Regions from separate parts of the Bradyrhizobium sp. HKCCYLRH3099 genome, predicted to be linked through region 3. Evidence: predicted binding sites of a transcription regulator. Region 3 holds the regulator's gene; each other region holds the start of a gene.

Region 1 (4,761 bases), on a different contig from region 3:
CACGCGCGGGATGTTGTCGGTGAAGCCGCCGCCGGTGATATGTGCCAGCCCCTTGACCGCGCCGGTCTCGCGGATCGCGCGCAGGCAGGATTTCACGTAGAGCCGCGTCGGCGTCAGCAGTGCCGCACCCAGCGTCAGCACCGGCGCGAACGGCGCCGGCGCATCGAAGCCGAGGCCCGATTGGGCGACGATCTTGCGCACCAGCGAGTAGCCGTTGGAATGCACGCCCGAGGAGGCCAGGCCGAGCACCAGGTCGCCGGCCGCGATGTCCGGCGACGGCAGCAGGGTGCCGCGCTCGGCTGCGCCGACGGCAAAGCCGCCGAGATCGTAGTCGCCGTCCTTGTAAAGGCCCGGCATTTCGGCCGTCTCGCCGCCGATCAGCGCGCAGCCGGATTCGCGGCAGCCTTCGGCAATACCGGCGACGATCGAGGCGGTCGCCTCCGGGTCGAGCTTGCCGCAGGCGAAGTAGTCGAGGAAGAACAGCGGCTCGGCGCCCTGCACCACGAGATCGTTGACCGACATGGCAACGAGATCGATCCCGATGCCGCCATGCAGCCCGGTCTCGATCGCGATCTTGACCTTGGTGCCGACGCCGTCGGTCGCGGCCACCAGGATCGGATCCTTGAAGCCGGCGGCCTTCAAATCGAACAGGCCGCCGAAGCCGCCGATCTCGGCATCCGCGCCGGCGCGGGCGGTGGCGCGCACCATGGGCTTGATCAGATCGACCAGACGGTTTCCGGCATCGATATCGACGCCCGAATCTGCATAAGTGAGCCCGTTCTTGCGCTCGGTCATGGTAAAAACCCCTAATCTGACCGCTGGTTACGTCGGAATCCGGCTGCGCGCAATGGCTCGCAGGGGGCTCGTCCCCACCCTATCTAGGAACCGACCGGTTCGCTTCGCACGGAAGTGGGTTAAGTTTTGATCGAGTTGTCGTCGGGACCAGCTGCGTGACCATTCCCCACTCTATCCCCAATCTGATTACGCTGGGCCGAATCCTGCTGGTGCCGATCGTGGTCTGGGCCATCGCGGCCGGAGAGATGGAGGTCGCGTTTCTGGTGTTCGTGGTGGCCGGCGTGAGCGATGCCGTCGACGGCTTCCTGGCGCGGCGATTCAATCTCCGCTCCGAGCTCGGCGCCCTGCTCGACCCGCTGGCGGACAAGGCCCTGCTGGTCTCGATCTTCGTCACGCTCGGCATCTGGGGCGCCATCCCGCGCTGGATCGTCATCCTGGTGGTTTCGCGCGACATCATGATCGTGGCCGCGGTGATCGTCTCCTGGCTGTTCGACCGGCCGGTCGCGATGAAGCCGTTGATGGTCTCCAAGCTGAACACGGCAGCCCAGGTCGGATTTGCCGCGCTCGTGCTCGCCTCACTCAGCTTCGGCTTCGAGCCCAAGCCTTACGACGCGGTGCTGATGGTGCTGGTCACGGTCTTTACGCTCGTGTCGGTCGGGCTGTATCTGGTCGACTGGGTGCGCCACATGAGCACCATTGAAGTCCGCTGATCCTCTCAAGAGCTGTCGCGGACCTCGGGCACGCCACGTTACGGAGCACGTCGATCTTGGCCAGCCACATTCCCCCTCGCCAGCTGGCCCTTGCCCTGCCGCACGCGGAGAGCCTGACACGGGACAACTTCTTCGAAGGTCCCGGCAACGCGTCCGGGCTCGCTCTGGTCGACGCATGGCCGGAATGGCCGGCCCGGACGATGTTCCTGGTCGGCCCCGACGGCTCCGGCAAGAGCCATCTCGCCGCGATCTGGGCCGAGCAGGCCGGCGCCCGCTCGCTGTCGGCGCATGCGCTGGAGGCCGGCGCCGTCCCCGGGGCGCTCGCCACCGGCGCGCTGGTGCTGGAGGACCTCACGGCCGCCGATCTCGATGAACGGGCGCTGTTTCATCTGCTGAACCTGGCGCGCCAGGACGAAGCCTTCGTGCTGATCACCGCCCGCGAGGCACCGGCGAGCCTGCCGATTGCGCTGGCCGACCTGAGGTCGCGGCTGCGCGCCGTCCCGGTGGTCACCCTGCTGCCGCCCGACGACCAGCTGTTTCGAGCCCTGATCGTCAAGCTCGCGGCGGACCGGCAGCTTTCGATCGACGAGACGGTCGTGAGCTACCTGGCGAGCCGCATCGAGCGATCCTATGCGGCGGCGCGCGAGACCATCGCAATGCTCGACAACGAGTCGCTGCGGCTCGGACGGCCCGTCACCCGTGCCCTGGCGGCCGAGCTGCTCCGCAGCGTGTGACCGCCGGCCATCTTGACGGCAGCCTTCGCCGGAACCTCAATGGTGCCGGCGACGTCATCCCTCTGTCATACGGCCTGCGCTACTGGTTGGCACTCGCGCCCTGATTTGGCGCCGTGACCGAATATGGATCGAGTTCTGATGGATATTGAGCAAGTGACTGAGATTGCAGCACAAGAGCCGGTTACGGCTGCCGGGCTCGAGATCGCCTCGAGCCCCGAGCGCTTCATCAACCGGGAACTGTCCTGGCTGCATTTCAATCGTCGCGTGCTCGAGGAATCGGTCAATCCGCGCCACCCGGCGCTGGAGCGGGTGCGGTTCCTGTCGATTTCAGCCAACAACCTTGATGAATTCTTCATGGTCCGCGTCGCCGGCATCCGCGCCCAGGTGCGCGAGGGCATCGCCGAGCGCAGTCCAGACGGGCTGACGCCGATCGAGCAGCTGAAGCTGATCAACGAGACCGTGTCGCAGCTCGCGATCGACCAGCAGGCGATCTGGCGCGACCTGCGAAAATTCCTCGCCGAGCTCGGCATCGTGCTGGTGGACGGCCAGGATGTCACCAAGAGCGAGCGGGCCTGGATCGAGGACCACTTCCTCGCCAACATCTTCCCGCTGCTGACGCCGCTCGCGATCGACCCGGCGCATCCGTTCCCGTTCATCCCGAGCCTCGGCTTCACCGTGGCGCTGCAGCTCACGCGCACCGCCGACGGCCGGCCGATGAACGCGCTGATCCGCATGCCCGGCAAGATCGACCGCTTCATCCGCTTCCCCGGCGCCAAGGACGGCGTGATCCGCCTGATTACCCTGGAACAGGCGACCAGCCTGTTCATCGGCCGCCTGTTTCCCGGCTACACGGTCAAGGGCCAGGGCGCCTTCCGCATCATCCGCGACAGCGAGATCGAGATCGAGGAAGAGGCCGAGGATCTGGTGCGGCTGTTCGAGACCGCGCTGAAGCGCCGCCGCCGCGGCTCGGTGATCCGGCTCGAGATCGAGGCCAACATGCCGGAGGAGCTGCGCCACTTCGTGCAGGATGCGCTGGCGACCACCGACGACGAGGTGTTCGTGGTCGACGGCGTGCTGGCGATGAACGAGCTGTCGCAGCTGACGCGCGTCGACCGGCCCGACCTGGAATTCGCGCCCTATGTGCCGCGCCATCCCGAGCGGGTGCGCGACCATGGCGGCGACATTTTTGCTGCGATCCGGCAGAAGGACCTGATCGTCCACCACCCCTACGAGTCGTTCGACGTCGTCGTACAATTCCTGCAGCAGGCGGCGCGCGATCCCGATGTCGTCGCCATCAAGCAGACGCTGTACCGCACGTCGAACAATTCGCCGATCGTGCGCACGCTGGTGGAAGCGGCGGAGGCCGGCAAATCGGTCACCGCGCTGGTCGAGCTCAAGGCACGCTTCGACGAGGAAGCCAACATCCGCTGGGCGCGCGACCTCGAACGCGCCGGCGTGCAGGTCGTCTATGGTTTCCTGCAGCTGAAGACCCATGCGAAACTGTCGATGGTCGTGCGCCGCGAGGGCGGCAGCCTGACCACCTATGTGCACACCGGCACCGGCAACTATCATCCGGTGACGGCGCGCATCTACACCGACCTGTCCTACTTCACCTCTGACCCGGTGATCGGCCGCGACGTGACGCGGGTGTTCAACTACATCACCGGCTACGCCGAGCCGATCGACATCGAGAAGATGGCGGTGTCGCCGCTCACGCTTCGCAAGCGCATGATCGAGCACATCCATGGCGAGACCAGCTTTGCCCGCCAGGGCAAGCCGGCCGTGATCTGGATGAAGATGAACTCGCTGGTCGATCCCGATATCATCGACGCGCTGTACGAGGCCTCGCAGGCCGGCGTCTCGATCGACCTGATCGTGCGCGGCATCTGCTGCCTCAGGCCCGGTATTCCCGGCCTGTCCGACAATATCCGCGTCAAATCGGTGATCGGACGCTTCCTCGAACATGGCCGCATCTACTGCTTCGGCATGGGCCAGGGCCTGCCGAGCGCCAAGGCCGCGGTCTATATCTCCTCGGCCGACATGATGCCGCGCAATCTCGACCGCCGCGTCGAGGTGCTGTGCCCGCTGCAGAACCCGACCGTGCACCAGCAGGTGCTGGAGCAGATCATGGTCGCCAACCTCAAGGACACCGAGCAGAGCTGGCAATTGTTGCCGGATGGGTCGTCAACGCGTATGAAGGCCGCGAAGGGCGAGGAGCCGTTCAACCTGCACAATTACTTCATGACGAATCCGAGTCTGTCCGGCCGTGGAAAGTCGCTCAAGGAATCATCACCGCGCCGGCTCACGCGCCGGAACGAACGCAACTCGTCCTAGCGACCTGCTTCTCAGGGGAATGACGCGGTGAAACGGCCCGCGACCAGGGCCGGAAATGTCGGTGTCATCGACATCGGCTCGAACTCCGTCCGTCTCGTCGTCTACCAGGCGATGGAGCGCAGTCTCGTCACCGTGTTCAACGAGAAGGCGCTGTGCGGGCTCGGCCGCGAGGTGCAGACCACCGGCCT
Region 2 (4,761 bases), on a different contig from region 3:
CGTGCGTCCCCTGAAAGTGGTTGGGCCATCTCGATGTCCTCCTCTCGTCCTCTTCCTCGCACAGATCGATCCGTCCGGATCCCTACGGTCATCGCGCCGGTCCGGATCACGCGCCCCGATCCTCTCGGGCCGGTGACTGGAAACCGCTTCCCCGTCAGAGCCTTGTCACAGCAGCGCCGCCGGATCGCCGTCTCGCCATGGTTGTCTGCCCGAGCACTCGTGCCACGGTAACCATGACGCAGATGTCACCCCGGGCGGACAAGAAATTTGCTACAGTTCGGCATTATCGGAGGTCGAGGCCGGACGAAGCCGCCCCTGGCGTCGTTTCCCGGCTCGAGGTGACCGGAGGAACGGACCTGGCAGACACCCAGACCACGCCAGCACAGCGCTCCCAGATGCGCCCTGCCGTGTTCATCGTCATCGCCGGGATCCTCGCGATCGTCGGCGCGCTGGCGGGTGCGTACTATTTTGCCATGCGGCCGGTCGTGCTCAAGATCGCGGTCGGTCCGCCGAACAGTGACGACCTCAAGGTCGTCCAGGCCCTCACCCAGGCGTTCTCGCAGAACCACGCCTATGTCCGGCTCCGCCCGGTACCGACGGAAGGCGCCGGCGAGAGTGCGCAGGCGCTGGCTGCCGGCAAGGTCGACCTCGCGATCGTGCGCGGCGATCTCGAGGTGCCGAAGAACGCGCAGGCCGTCGCCACCCTGCGCAAGAACGTGGCCGTGCTCTGGGTGCCGCCGGCCGGCAAGGGCAAGGGCCGCAAGAGCGGCGCCAAGATCACCAAGATTTCCCAGCTCGCCGGCCACAAGGTCGGCATCATCGGCCGCACCCCGGCCAACGCCAACTTGCTGAAGGTGATCCTGCACCAGTATGGCGTCGATGCCGGCAAGGTCGAGATCGTGCAATTCCCGATCACCGAGGCCGCCGAAGCCGTCCGTAACCAGAAGGCGGACGTCTATCTCGCCGCCGGGCCGATCAACAGCAAGATCACCGCCGATGCGATCGCGGCCGCCACCAAGGACGGCGGCACGCCGACCTTCCTGGCGATCGATTCGGCCGAGGCCATCGCGCAGAACCATCCGGAGTACGAGGCCGCCGAGATTCCCTCGGGCGCGTTCGGCGGCTCGCCTGACCGTCCGGAAGACGAAGTCAAGACGATCAGCTTCAACCACCACGTTGTTGCCCGCAAGGGTCTCGCCGATTCCACCGTCTCGGCCTTTACGCATCAGTTGTTCTCGGCCCGCCAGCAGCTGCTGTCGGAATTCCCGCTCACCGCCAAGATCGAAACGCCCGACACCGACAAGGACGCCGCGATTCCCGCTCATCCCGGTGCCGCCGCATTCGTCGACGGCGAGGAGAAGACCTTCCTCGACCGCTACAGCGACTACATCTGGTGGAGCTTGATGGCGCTGTCTGCGATGGGCTCGGCCGGCGCCTGGTTCGCGGGCTATCTCAAGCGCGACGAGCGCACCATCAACACCTCGCTGCGCGACCGGCTGCTGGAGATGATCACGATCGCGCGCAAGAGCGATTCGACCGAGGAGCTCGACCAGCTCCAGGCCGAGGCCGACGAGATCCTGCGCAACACGCTGACCTGCTTCGAGGACGGCGCGATCGAGCACGCCGCGCTGACCGCGTTCAACATCGCGCTCGAGCAGTTCCACAACGCGGTGGCCGACCGCAAGCTGATCCTGATGAGCATGCCGGCCAACCTGCAGCGGACCAGCGCTCAGCTCCGCGCCGCCGGGACGTGAGCCGGCGCCGCGCCTGCCGCGTGCGTCTCGACCAGCCGTGTAATTGCAGCGTCATCAATCTTTCCTAGGTCTGCCGGCCATGGCGCTGCGCGTCCTTTTTCGCGCGCGAGCCGATCAGGAGATTCCCATGACCGCTCATCTTGTCCGCCCGCCGTCGCTTCGTCTGTCGCGCCGCCGCTTCCTCTCGACGGCCGCTGCCGCCGGCGTCACGACGCTTGCGACCCCCTATCTCAGCCGCGCGGCCGACCGGCCGCAGATCACCCATGGCGTGCAGTCCGGCGATGTCAGCATGGACGGCGGCGTGGTGTGGGCGCGTGCCGACCGGCCGTCGCAGATGCTGGTCGAGGTCGCGACCACCGAATCGTTCAAGGACGCCCGCGCGCTGCCGCCGATCGCGGTGCTGCCGGAGAGCGACTTCACCGCCAAGATGCTGATCGACAATCTGCCGAGCGGCCAGGACATCTTCTACCGCGTCAAATTCCGCGACCTCTCCCACACCGCCGTCGAGAGCGAGCCAATGGTCGGCCGCTTCCGCACCGCGCCAGGCAACAAACGCGACGTGTCGTTCGTCTGGGGCGGCGACGTCGCCGGCCAGGGCTGGGGCATCAATCCCGACGATGGCGGCATGTTCACCTTCGCGACGATGAAGAAGCATCGTCCGGATTTCTTCCTGCATTCCGGCGACACCATCTATGCCGATGGTCCGATCAAGTCCGAAGTCAAGCTGCCGGACAACAAGGTCTGGAAGAACCTCACCGTGGAGGAGAAGGCCAAGGTCGCCGAGACGCTCGACGAATTCCGCGCCGCTCACAAGTACAATTTCCTCGACGAGAACGTGCGGGCCTTCAATGCCGAGGTGCCCATCTTCGTGCAATGGGACGATCACGAGGTGACCAACAACTGGTCGGCCTCCAAGGACCTGCCGGCGGCCTACAAGGAGCGCAACATCCAGCTGCTCGCGGCGCGCGCCGCGCGGGCCTTCCACGAAATGTATCCGATGCGCGAGAGCATCGTTGAGCCGGGCCGGGTTTATCGCACGATCAATTACGGCCCGCATCTCGATGTGTTCGTGCTTGACGAGCGCAGCTATCGCGGTGCCAACGGTCCGAACCTCGAGGACAGCTATGGCCCGTCGTCCTACTTCATCGGGCCGGAGCAGATGCGCTGGCTGAAGCGGGCGCTGCTGAATTCGCGCGCGACCTGGAAGGTGATCGCCTCCGACATGCCGCTCAGCCTGATCGTCTATGATGACGCGGCCAACAAAAAGGGCTCCGAGGCGATCGCGCAGGGCGACGGTCCGGCGCGCGGCCGCGAGCTGGAGATCGCCGAGATCCTGCGCTTCATCAAGACGGCGCCGATCCAGAATACCGTATGGCTGACGGCCGACGTGCACTACGCCGCCGCGCACTACTACGATCCCAACAAGGCGCAATTCCAGGACTTCGAGCCGTTCTGGGAGTTCGTCTCGGGTCCGCTGCATGCCGGCACGTTCGGTCCGAACGACCTCGACAACACCTTCGGCCCCGAGGTGCGCTTCATCAAGGCGCCCGGTCTCGACAAGCAGAACCTGCCGCCGTCGGCCGGCATGCAGTTCTTCGGTCACGTCAAGATCGACGGGGCGAGCGGCCAGATGACCGTGACCCTGCGCGACCGTGCCGACGTTGCGCTGTGGTCGACCACGCTCGATCCGAAGCTGGGCTGACGGCGTTTCGCTGCGGCGACGACTAGTCGCGTCGCCGCAGCACGACCTCCAGGGCATCGGTCGGGCAGGGCTTCGGCAAGCGCGGCCGGTCGGAAAACGCTGTGGGCACGCCGTCGGCGCCGTAGCCGGTCGAAAATGCGAAGGGGATGCCGAGCGTGCTGAGACGCTCGGCGATCGCAAAGCTCTTTTCGCGCACCAGGCCGACATCGAGCAGCGCGAACTCCGGCGCCCGCTCCTCGATCATGGCGAGCGCCGTGGCGACGTTCGCCGCGATTCTGACCTCGGCCACACCGAGATCAGTGATGGTGTCTTCCAAGCCGAGCGCAATGATCGGGTCGTCCTCGACGACCAGCACATGCTGATAGAGCTCGGGCACGCTGGGTTGCGAGCGGGTCATGTGATCTGCGGGTTCCAAGGTGAAACTGGCTCCCGCAGCCGGCGCCTCATCGCAAGCACGCTGGCGGGTCCTGGAACCGAAGCCATCATATCGGAGTTCCTGTGTCTGTGCACTTGTGAACACAAGAAGCACAGATCACGCACATGCGTAACGCGGGGGATTTCGATGCCGACCCAGACTGTGACGACACTTGCGCGTGAGCGACCCTATAACAATCTGCTGCGCCGGTTGAGTCCACCGGATTATGCTCTGATCGCGCCCTACCTGGTCGAGGACCAGGCGATGCCGAGCGAACTGCTGTATCGCCCCGGCGACGACGTGCAGATCGTGCATTTTCCCTGCGGCCCGGCGCTGACATCCTACCTGGTTCCCAACGAGGACGGTCGCGACGTCGAGACCATTCTGGTCGGCCGCGAGGGCGCGGTCGGCGGCATCGTCAGCGAGGGTTTCCTGCCGGCCTATACGCGGATCGTCGTCAAGTTCGGCGGCCCGTTCGTCCGCTTGCCCCTGTCACGCCTCGCCGCGGCCAAGCTGCAATCGAAGACGCTGCGCAACGTATTCGCGCGCTATGCCGATTGCATGCTGGCGCAGATGTTCCAGTCGACCGCCTGCAACGCCATTCACTCGATCGAGCAGCGCACGGCGAAATGGATCGTGGCGGCGATGGACCGCACCGATGGCGAGCCGATCGTGCCGCTGACGCATGAGCAACTCGCGACCTTGCTCGGCGTCGGCCGCTCCTATGTCAGCCGTGTCGTCCAGACCTTCCGCGCCGAGGGCATTCTCGAAACCAGGCGCGGCGCCTTCATGGTGCGGGATTTCGATGCCTTGAAGCAGCGCTCCTGCCTGTGCAACGAGGCGGTGAAGACCCATTTCGAGGAGGTCCTGCGCGGCGTCTATCCGACCGA
Region 3 (4,761 bases):
GCGCAACCTGAACTTCTATTACGGCGATCATCACGCGCTGAAGAACATCAACCTGACGCTGGGCACCAACCGCGTCACGGCGTTCATCGGCCCGTCCGGCTGCGGCAAGTCCACCCTGCTGCGCATCTTCAACCGGATGTACGATCTCTATCCGGGCCAGCGCGCCACCGGCCAGCTGATGCTGGACAACACCAACATCCTCGATCCCAAGCTCGATCTCAATCTGCTGCGCGCGCGGGTCGGCATGGTGTTCCAGAAGCCGACGCCGTTCCCGATGACGATCTACGAGAACATCGCCTTCGGCATCCGGCTCTATGAGAAGATCTCGAAGTCCGAGATGGACGACCGCGTCGAGAAGGCGCTGCGCGGCGGCGCGCTGTGGAACGAGGTCAAGGACAAGCTCAACGCCTCCGGCCTGTCGCTGTCCGGCGGCCAGCAGCAGCGCCTGTGCATCGCGCGCACGGTCGCCGTCCGGCCCGAGGTGATCCTGTTCGACGAGCCATGCTCGGCGCTCGACCCGATCTCGACCGCCAAGGTCGAGGAGCTGATCCAGGAGCTCGCGGAGAACTATACGATCGCGATCGTCACCCATAACATGCAGCAGGCGGCGCGCGTCTCCGACAAGACCGCCTTCATGTATCTCGGCGAACTGATCGAGTTCGACGAGACCAGCAAGATCTTCACCTCGCCGAGCGATCGGCGGACCCAGGACTACATCACCGGCCGGTTCGGCTGACGCCGACAGCATTCTTCAGGAGATCAACATGGCCAGTGAACATACCGCCAAGGCGTTCGACAGCGATCTGCAGGACCTGACCCGGCTGGTGTCGGAGATGGGCGGCCTCGCCGAGCGGCTGATCGTCGATTCCGTCGACGCGCTGGTGCGGCGCGACGTGGCGCTCGGCCAGAAGGTGGTCGCCGCCGACGCCGAGGTCGACAAGCTGCAGCGCATCATCGAGGAGCGCGCGGTGCTGACGATCGCCCGCCGCCAGCCGATGGCGGTGGATTTGCGCGAGATCGTCGGCGCGATGCGCGTCGCCACCGATCTGGAGCGCATCGGCGACCTCGCCAAGAACATCGGCAAGCGCGTCGCCGCGCTGGAGAGCGACTTCCATCCGCTGAAGCTGATCCGCGGCCTCGAGCACATGACCGACCTGGTGCAGTCGCAGGTCAAGACGGTGCTGGACGCCTATGCGGCGCATGACCTGCCGGCGGCGATGACGGTGTGGAAGGGCGACGAGGAGGTCGATGCGATCTGCACCTCGCTGTTCCGCGAGCTCCTGACCTACATGATGGAAGACCCGCGCAACATCTCGTTTTGCATCCATTTGATGTTCTGCGCCAAGAACATCGAGCGGATGGGCGACCACGCCACCAACATCGCCGAGACGGTGTTCTATATGATCGAGGGCCAGCAGATCATGGACAAGCGCCCGAAAGGCGACATGACCAGCTTCGCGACCACGATCCCCGGTAACTGAGAAAGACGATTTCGACATGGGTGCGCGAATTCTGGTGGTTGAGGACGAGGAGGCGCTGACGACGCTGCTGCGCTACAACCTCGAGGCCGAAGGCTACGAGGTCGAGACCGTCGCGCGCGGCGACGAGGCCGACACGCGGCTCAAGGAGCGCGTGCCCGATCTGGTCGTGCTCGACTGGATGCTGCCGGGCCTGTCCGGCATCGAGCTGTGCCGGCGGCTGCGGGCGCGGTCCGAGACCAAGCAGCTGCCGATCATCATGCTCACCGCGCGCGGCGAGGAGAGCGAGCGTGTGCGGGGGCTTGCGACCGGCGCCGACGACTACATCGTCAAGCCGTTCTCGGTGCCGGAGCTGCTGGCGCGCGTGAAGGGCCTGCTGCGGCGCGCGAGCCCGGAGCGGCTGGCGACCGTCTTGTCCTATGGCGACATCGAGCTCGACCGCGAGAAGCGCCGCGTCGCGCGTTCGGGCCGGCCGATCGATCTCGGCCCGACCGAATACCGCCTGCTCGAATTCTTCCTCGAGCATCCCGGCCGCGTGTTCAGCCGCGAGCAGTTGCTCGACAGCGTCTGGGGCCGCGACATCTATATCGATGAGCGCACGGTGGACGTGCACATCGGCCGCCTGCGCAAGCTGCTCAATCCCGGCCGCGAGCAGGATCCGATCCGCACCGTGCGTGGCGCCGGCTATGCGCTGGACGACCGCTTCGCCAAGTCGGAGCAGGCGTGACGGGCGAGCAGGCCTGATCGCGCGGTCACGCCGTTGCCGTCTTGATCCTGTGTGATCGAGTTCCCATCATCATGGTCGGACCTCGGCAGACACAATGATCAGGACGTTCGCTATCTTGTTAGCCTTGTTGCTTGTGGCTGCCGGCAATGCCGCGGCCGCCGAGCTCGAGGACGCCGTCGCTGCGGCTTCGAATGGACAGCCGGCGGCGGCGTTACGCCGGCTCCAGCCGCTCGCCGCCAAGGGCGACGCGCGCGCGCAGTTCAATGTCGGATTCATGCAGGCCTTCGGCCTGGGCGCCCCGCGCAACCAGGCGGAGGCGCTGGTCTGGTACCGCAAGGCCGCCGATCAAGGGCTCGCCGTCGCCCAGCATTATCTCGGCATCGCCTATTTCAACGGTGAAGGCGCCGCCCGCGATCACGGCGAAGCCGCCCGCTGGTTCAATCGCGCCGCCGCGCAGGGCTTTGCCCAGTCGCAATACATGCTAGGCCTGATGATGCTCGACGGCGAGGTCATGACCCGGGACGTCATCCAGGGTTATGCCTGGCTCGTGATGGCCGGCCGCAACGGCGTCAGGTCGGCCGGCCGCGAGATTCAGAGAGTGAAGCTCAGCGAAGCGCAGCGGCGCCAGGCCGAGGCCACCATTGCCGCGTGGCGGCCGAAGCCGGAATCGGTCGATGCCGGGATTGCCAATCCGCGCGCGGAGCAGTTGCTCGGTCTCGACCGCCACTTCGGCGACGTCGTCGATCCCACCTCCTGGCCGGCCTCCTCGATCGGTGTCGTGACCGTGGCGCAATACAGCACGGGAGGTTCGTGCACCGGCACGCTGGTGGCGCCGCGCGTGGTGCTCACGGCGGCGCATTGTGTCTTCAACGGCGTCGCGCAGGTCAGCCCCGGCAACGTCCATTTCCTCGCTGGCATGAACAGAGGCACTCCCGCGGCCTCGTCGGTCGCCGACAAGCTGATCGTGGCGCCTGAGTTCATTCCGACCCAGCACGACAAATGGTCGCTGGACCGCTCGCCAGCCGACTGGGCGCTGATCATCCTGAAGGATGCGCTGCCCTCGAAGCCGGTGGCGGTGAAGTCCGTGAGCCGGGATGACCTCGCGGCTGCGACCAAGGCAGGTACGATCTCCGAGATCGGCTATGGCCAGGAGCGGCGCTATTCGCCGACCGGCCAGCGCAATTGCAGCGCAAGCATGACCAGGGACGCCCGTCTCCTTACCGTGCATTGCCTTGCCAATTTCGGCTATTCTGGCTCGCCGATCCTGGCCGAGATCGGCGGCGAGCCGGTGGTGGTCGGGATCTTCTCGGCGTTCCACGAGGAGACGCGGCTGATGTTCGCCGCGTCCGCCAGCCAGTTTGAGGCGGCCGTGCGGCGCGAGATCGCCGCGCAGAGCGCATCCGCGCGGTGAGGGGAGGGACAGGAAGGGAAGAGAGTTGGACACCGGCTGGTCAATGTTTGTGCGTGACCGGATAGCGGATTGCCAAAGCAATGCTGGGAACCTCAGCCGCACGGGCGACGAGGGTTGATTTGCAAGTGATTTGGGCGCGGCAGTGCGAGCCTTGCCTTTTGGCGCAGGTCTTGCTCTCTTGTCCGAGTATGACGATTTTGCCAATTGATCATCCTCGCTCCGCGCGTTTCGTTCCAGCCTGGCTGCGGCCGGTCGGGCGTCGCAATGCGATGCTGCTGGCCGGCCTTGTGCTCGCCAATGCGCTCGCCTGGGCCTGGGCGTTCGCGCTCTACGCCGACCGCCCGGCCATCGTCGGCACCGCGCTGCTGGCCTGGCTGCTCGGCCTCCGCCACGCCGTCGATGCCGATCATATTGCGGCGATCGACAATGTGGTCCGCAAGCTGGTGCAGGACGGCGATGCGCCGCGCGCCGCGGGTCTTTACTTCGCGCTCGGCCATTCGAGCGTCGTCGTGATCGCCACCATCGTCGTGAGCCTGGTCGCCGGCGCGGATCTGTTGCGGGAGGACAGTGCGATCCGCGCGATCGGCGGCGCCATCGGCACCTCGGTGTCGGCCGGCTTCCTGCTGCTGATCGCGTTGGCGAACCTCGTCCTGTTCGTGAACCTCTGGCGCCGCTCGCCCCGGCCCGAGACGGACAGCGCGAGCCCCGGCAACGGCCTCCTGATTCGTCTGCTGCGGCCCGTGCTGCGGGTCGTGTCGCGCGCCTGGCATATGTTCCCGCTCGGCTTCCTGTTCGGCCTTGGCTTCGACACCGCCAGCGAGATCGGTCTTTTGAGCCTGTCGGCGACCGAAGCGGCCCGCGGCGAGAGCCTGGTGCATATCCTGGTATTCCCGGCGCTGTTCGCCGCGGCGATGGCGACCGTCGACACCGCCGACGGCATGCTGATGGTCGGCGCCTACCGCTGGGCGCTGACGGATCCCGCCCGCAAGCGACGCTACAATCTGGTGATCACCGGGCTGTCGGTGATGATCGCGCTGGTGATCGGCGGCGTCGAGGCCGCCACGCTGCTGGCGCCGCTGTTCGGCCTGACCGGAACGTGGGCCGATGTTGCGAGCGCGCTCGGTGACGGAATCGCCGACCTGGGG
Region 4 (4,761 bases), on a different contig from region 3:
GGAAGCCGTCGACGACGATTTTCCAGCCGGGCTTGAGACCATCCTCGATCAGCATGCCGCCGTTGAGCGAACGCCCGAGCCGCACCGGCTGCAGGTTCGCCCGCCCCTCATTGTTGACGACGTAGACGGCGCTGTTGCCGGCCGTCGTCCGCTGCACGGCCTGCGACGGCACGACAATGCCCGCAGTGTCGATCGCCTCCTCGATCTGAACGCGGACATACATGCCCGGCAGCAGCTCGCCCTCCGGGTTCGGAAACTCGCCGCGCAAGGTGACCTTGGCCGTCGACGGATCGACGCTGACATCGGAGAACAGCAGCCGTCCCGCATGCTTATAGGTCGAGCCGTCGTCGAACACGAGACGGACCCGCGCCGCCTCCGGCGACACGCTCTTGAGCCGGCCTTCGGCGAGATCACGCCGCAACTGATTCAGCTCGTCCACGGACTGCGTGAAGTCGGCATAAACAGGATCGAGCTGCTGGATGGTCGCCAGATGCGTCGTCTCGTTCGGATTGACCAATGCGCCTTCGGTCACCAGCGCACGTCCGATGCGGCCGGAGATCGGCGCCCGCACCGTGGCCCAGTCGAGATTGAGCTGGGCCTGCGCCACCGAGGCCTTCTGCGCGGCGACCTCGGCCTGGGCCTGACGCTCCGCCGCGACGGCCAGCTCATACTGCGCCTGCGTGGTCGCCTCGCCCTTCAAAAGATTCTTCAGTCGATCTTCCTGCCGGTCCGCCTGATAGAGCACGGCCTCGGCCTTGGCGAGCGCGGCGCGCGCCTTCTCGAGCTCGACCTCGAACGGAGCCGGATCGATCCGGTAGAGCACGGCGCCCGCCTCGACCATCGCGCCCTGCTGAAAGCTGCGCTCGACGACGATGCCGCTGACGCGTGGACGCACCTCCGCAATCCGCATCGACGTGATCCGTCCCGGCAGGTCCTTGGTCAAGGTCACCGGCGCCGAGATGACATTGACGACGCCAACCTCCGGAGGATTACCGGTTCCCGGCGCCGAGGCGGCATTGCGGTCACTGCACGCCGCAAGCGTCAGGAGCGATGCGCCACAGACCATCGCACCGGCAGAACGGATCAACTGCTCTTTCAACATGAAGCCCATCTGATTACTTCGCGGCGCGCATCATTCCCGGGTCGATTCAGGGCCGGTCCGATCATCGAAGAATGACCGGTCGCCCTGCCCCAGGTCGTCGCTCACAAACTTGGCGCGCCGTATACCACGGTCGCGAGCTGACGAACTTTCGTGCGGCGGTTACATAGGTGACCTGTTAGCTCCCGGCCAGCTTCTTTCCTGAACAAAACGCCGCCTGCGACAACGACGCCGAGGACATCGACGGCGGCTGCGCACTTTGTCGCGGTCCTCCCATTCGACGCGGGCCACGAGATAGCGCATGAGCCCGCCACGATAAGACGACCGCATATCCGTTACGGATCAGTGACGCTGCAGACTGCGCGACATTTTTTCGCGGAGTTCGCTGCTCATCAGTCCCGCTCCGACGCGGTCGAGAGGCGCCTTGCCTCCGATTGGCCTCTCCCGGCGCGCATATTCTCAAGCTTTCGTCGAGCTGCTAACGGATCGTTCACGATGCCGTCATCTGGTGTCATCACACCGACTCCGTTGATGTCACTGCATGACATCGTCCGCTGGATGTGCATTGGCCTGGACGCGTCAAACAGCGGATATGACGAAGCGATCCCGCGGCGACTTGCGCCCGAGCTTTGCATTCGGCCAACCTCTTCTCTGGACGAAGAGGCGCAGGGAAGACCGGGTATCGACTGACACCCGCGGTCCGCGTGCAGCAAATAAGCACGCGGCAGAACCACAGGTTCAGCCCAATATCCGGCCTTCCCTGCGCGACGGTTTTGCGGGTTATAGGTGCTCTCCCCGGGGACCGGCTGTCTTGCCCCCGTCACCAGCGGATCATCACCACCGGCTTGGTCTCAGCGTCGGGAGACCAGGACCACACCACTTCGCCGTCGCCTCACTCCGTTCGTCGGCCCGACTGTGACATCAGGCTGCAGAGCGACGCGCCCATCGCATCTCCGGCTCGACGTTCGTGACGATCGCGAAACGTCCCTCTTCAGCGAGCCGGGATGCGCGAGACTGTGAGGGTGATTTGCCCGACGAGGCAAGGGATGCATGCGCGACAAACTGGCACGACGGGCGGTTTGGACATGCGCGCCATGCGGAGATTGCCCGTCGTGCAGGTGACATATCAACGGCGTCAAGACCGTTGCGATCTGCTGTCATGACTCCGTGACAGACAAGGCCCAGGAGGAGACGGCCTTGCGAAGCCTGATGCAAGGCGCGGCTCCGGCGGCTAGACTGCCGCCATGCCCAGATTCCCGATCAGCTCCGGCCTCGACCGGCGAACATTGCTCCGCATGGCATTGCAGGCCGGCCTGCTGCCGCTCGGCGCGCCGCTCACGCACATCGCGCGGGCGCAGACGCCGGCGCTGAAATCCAACCCGTTCACGCTCGGCGTCGCCTCCGGTGACCCCGCTCCCGACGGCTTCGTGATCTGGACCCGGCTCGCGCCCGAGCCGCTGCAGCCGCGCGGCGGGATGATCGCGCTGCCCCGCGAGGTGAGCTGGGAGGTCGCCAGCGATGCGGGGATGAAGGACATCGTGCAGTCTGGACTTGCGATCGCCCGCATGGAGCTCGGGCACTCCGTGCATGTCGAGGTCGCGGGCCTCGCTCCCGGGCGCGACTACTACTATCGGTTCCGCCTGCCCGAGGCGGAGAGCCCGGTCGGGCGTGCGCGGACCTTTCCCGCGGCCGGCGCCGACGTCGCGCAGATGCGCTTCGCTTCGGCAGGCTGCCAGGAATGGGATCGCGGCTACTACACGGCGTGGCGCGCGATCGCGCAGGACCAGCTCGACTTCGTCTTCCACTACGGCGACTACATCTACGAACATCCCTATGCCGCCGACCACAAGGGCGTGGCGCTGCCGCGCCCGATGCCGAAGAACTTCGCTACCTGCTACACGCTGCCTGAGTACCGGCAGCGCTATGCGCTCTACAAGACCGATCCCGACCTGCAGGCCGCGCACGCCTCGTGCCCGTTCCTGCCGAGCTTCGACGACCATGAGGTGATGAACAACTGGGCCGGCGACCGCGACAGCCGCGATACGCCGCCGGAGGTATTCCTGTTCCGGCGCGCGGCCGCGTTCCAGGCCTGGTATGAGCACATGCCGGTGCGGCGGGCGCAGCTGCCGCGCGGGCCGGACGTTCTCGCCTATCGACGCCTCGCCTTCGGCCGGCTCGCCGACATCGCCGTGCTCGACACGCGGCAATACCGCTCGAAGCAGCCCTGCGGCGACGGCATCAAGGACTGTGCGGAGGCCAGCGAGCCCGATCGCACCATGATGGGCGCGCAGCAGGAGCGCTGGCTGGCCGACGGCCTGCGCGGCAGCCGCGCGACCTGGCAGGTGCTGGCGCAGCAGGTGATGTTCGCCCCGTTCGATTGGCGCTCGTTCCCATGGCTGCCGTCGTCGGACGCGCCGCTGCGCAGCCTCGACAAATGGGACGGCGCCAGCGCCGCGCGCGACCGCGTCATGCAGATGCTGCGCGAGGCCGGCATCACCAACACGGTGGTGCTGACCGGCGACCTGCACAAGGGCGTCGCGCTCGAACTCAAGCAGGACTGGCGCAACCCGGCCTCGCCCTGCGTCGGCGTGGAATTCCTGGCGACCTCGATCTCGTCCGACGGTGACGGCTTCGCGCGCTACGACAACGAGCCGACCTTGATGGCCAACAATCCGCACCTGAAGTTCTTCAGCAACCAGCGCGGCTACATCCGCCATGTCGTGACGCCCAACCGCTGGCAGGCCGACTACCGCGTCGTCGACCGCATCAGCGTCGCCGACGGCACGGTGTCGACCGCGCGGTCGTTCGTCACGCTCGCGGGCAAGCCGGGGCTGGTCGACGCGTGAGGCGCCTACCGCGGCCGCCAATTGGACGGCTGTCTTGCAGACATCAGGCGTTCAGCAGCTAGGCCGCTTCGATACGTGCCTGGTCAAGCTTGCTGCAGTAGATGGCCGACTCCATCAACAAGGTCAGCGCGATATCTGGAGACAATACGCCTCTCACATCATGAATGGGACGGCTTGCTGCCTGCGCAGCGATCGCAGACCACCACGCGATTGGGGCGATGCCGAACTCGCGACCGGCGCCAGGGATTTTTCCGGCGAAACAGACTATTGCCACCGGCCAAACCGCCTTCAATAGATCGCGTGCCGCTACGTGAGCCTGGTGCGGTGCAGGGACCGATGACCTGCCTTCATCGGGTCCACCAATCGTCGACGCCACATGTTCGAACATTGCACCCAGCTTCGGCATCTGCTCGATCTTCAGGCCTGCTCCGAGAGCGCCGCCAGCTGCCAGCGACCAGACGCAGCGATTTCCATCGGCCTGCGTTTCCGGCACGAGCATGTTGTTGAGGGAATCGCCAAACCAATATTCGTCGCCGGATTTGACGGTCAGCCGGTTGATATTGCCCCCAACAACAGGCGGGCTGGCCGCAAACAGCGTGCGCTGAGCGGCATAACCCGCGATCGCTCCGACAGCGGACATGTAGGTCTCGGCATGAATGCGTCCGTCGATCGTCAGGCACGCCGGAACATTGCGAAACAAATGGCCAAGCGCATAGTTGCAAGCCACGGCGTCGGGCGCGTTTTTCCACGGCAGCACGTTCTCAGCAGTTGTCACCGGCTCGTCCCTGCAATGCGACGGAAGCAGCAGCGGCTCGC

What was found. Region 3 encodes PhoB, which activates phosphate uptake and scavenging genes when phosphate is short. Its sites were predicted from a motif close to TGTCATNNANCTGTCAT; they were not measured.
Region 1: ACQR1Y_RS15505 (RNA degradosome polyphosphate kinase) is a predicted target of PhoB. The motif match lies at 2,292-2,308, and genes of this name have one in related genera.
Region 2: ACQR1Y_RS19110 (alkaline phosphatase D family protein) is a predicted target of PhoB. The motif match lies at 1,793-1,809, and genes of this name have one in related genera.
Region 4: ACQR1Y_RS01720 (alkaline phosphatase D family protein) is a predicted target of PhoB. The motif match lies at 2,255-2,271, and genes of this name have one in related genera.

What each region holds. Positions count from the first base shown of each region.
Region 1 is NZ_JBNPTW010000006.1:275,025-279,785, reverse strand. Features, by position in the region: gene purM (phosphoribosylformylglycinamidine cyclo-ligase) at 1-795, opposite strand, end outside; gene ACQR1Y_RS15515 (CDP-alcohol phosphatidyltransferase family protein) at 951-1,505, shown strand; gene ACQR1Y_RS15510 (chromosomal replication initiator DnaA) at 1,562-2,239, shown strand; gene ACQR1Y_RS15505 (RNA degradosome polyphosphate kinase) at 2,378-4,573, shown strand; gene ppx (exopolyphosphatase) at 4,601-4,761, shown strand, end outside.
Region 2 is NZ_JBNPTW010000009.1:156,752-161,512, forward strand. Features, by position in the region: gene ACQR1Y_RS19100 (4a-hydroxytetrahydrobiopterin dehydratase) at 1-29, opposite strand, end outside; gene ACQR1Y_RS19105 (TAXI family TRAP transporter solute-binding subunit) at 396-1,754, shown strand; gene ACQR1Y_RS19110 (alkaline phosphatase D family protein) at 1,882-3,456, shown strand; gene ACQR1Y_RS19115 (response regulator) at 3,479-3,853, opposite strand; gene ACQR1Y_RS19120 (Crp/Fnr family transcriptional regulator) at 4,019-4,761, shown strand, end outside.
Region 3 is NZ_JBNPTW010000017.1:6,468-11,228, forward strand. Features, by position in the region: gene pstB (phosphate ABC transporter ATP-binding protein PstB) at 1-736, shown strand, start outside; gene phoU (phosphate signaling complex protein PhoU) at 765-1,481, shown strand; gene phoB (phosphate regulon transcriptional regulator PhoB) at 1,498-2,205, shown strand; gene ACQR1Y_RS26355 (trypsin-like serine protease) at 2,300-3,616, shown strand; gene ACQR1Y_RS26360 (HoxN/HupN/NixA family nickel/cobalt transporter) at 3,886-4,761, shown strand, end outside.
Region 4 is NZ_JBNPTW010000001.1:362,219-366,979, forward strand. Features, by position in the region: gene ACQR1Y_RS01715 (efflux RND transporter periplasmic adaptor subunit) at 1-1,102, opposite strand, end outside; gene ACQR1Y_RS01720 (alkaline phosphatase D family protein) at 2,344-3,945, shown strand; gene ACQR1Y_RS01725 (hypothetical protein) at 4,004-4,720, opposite strand.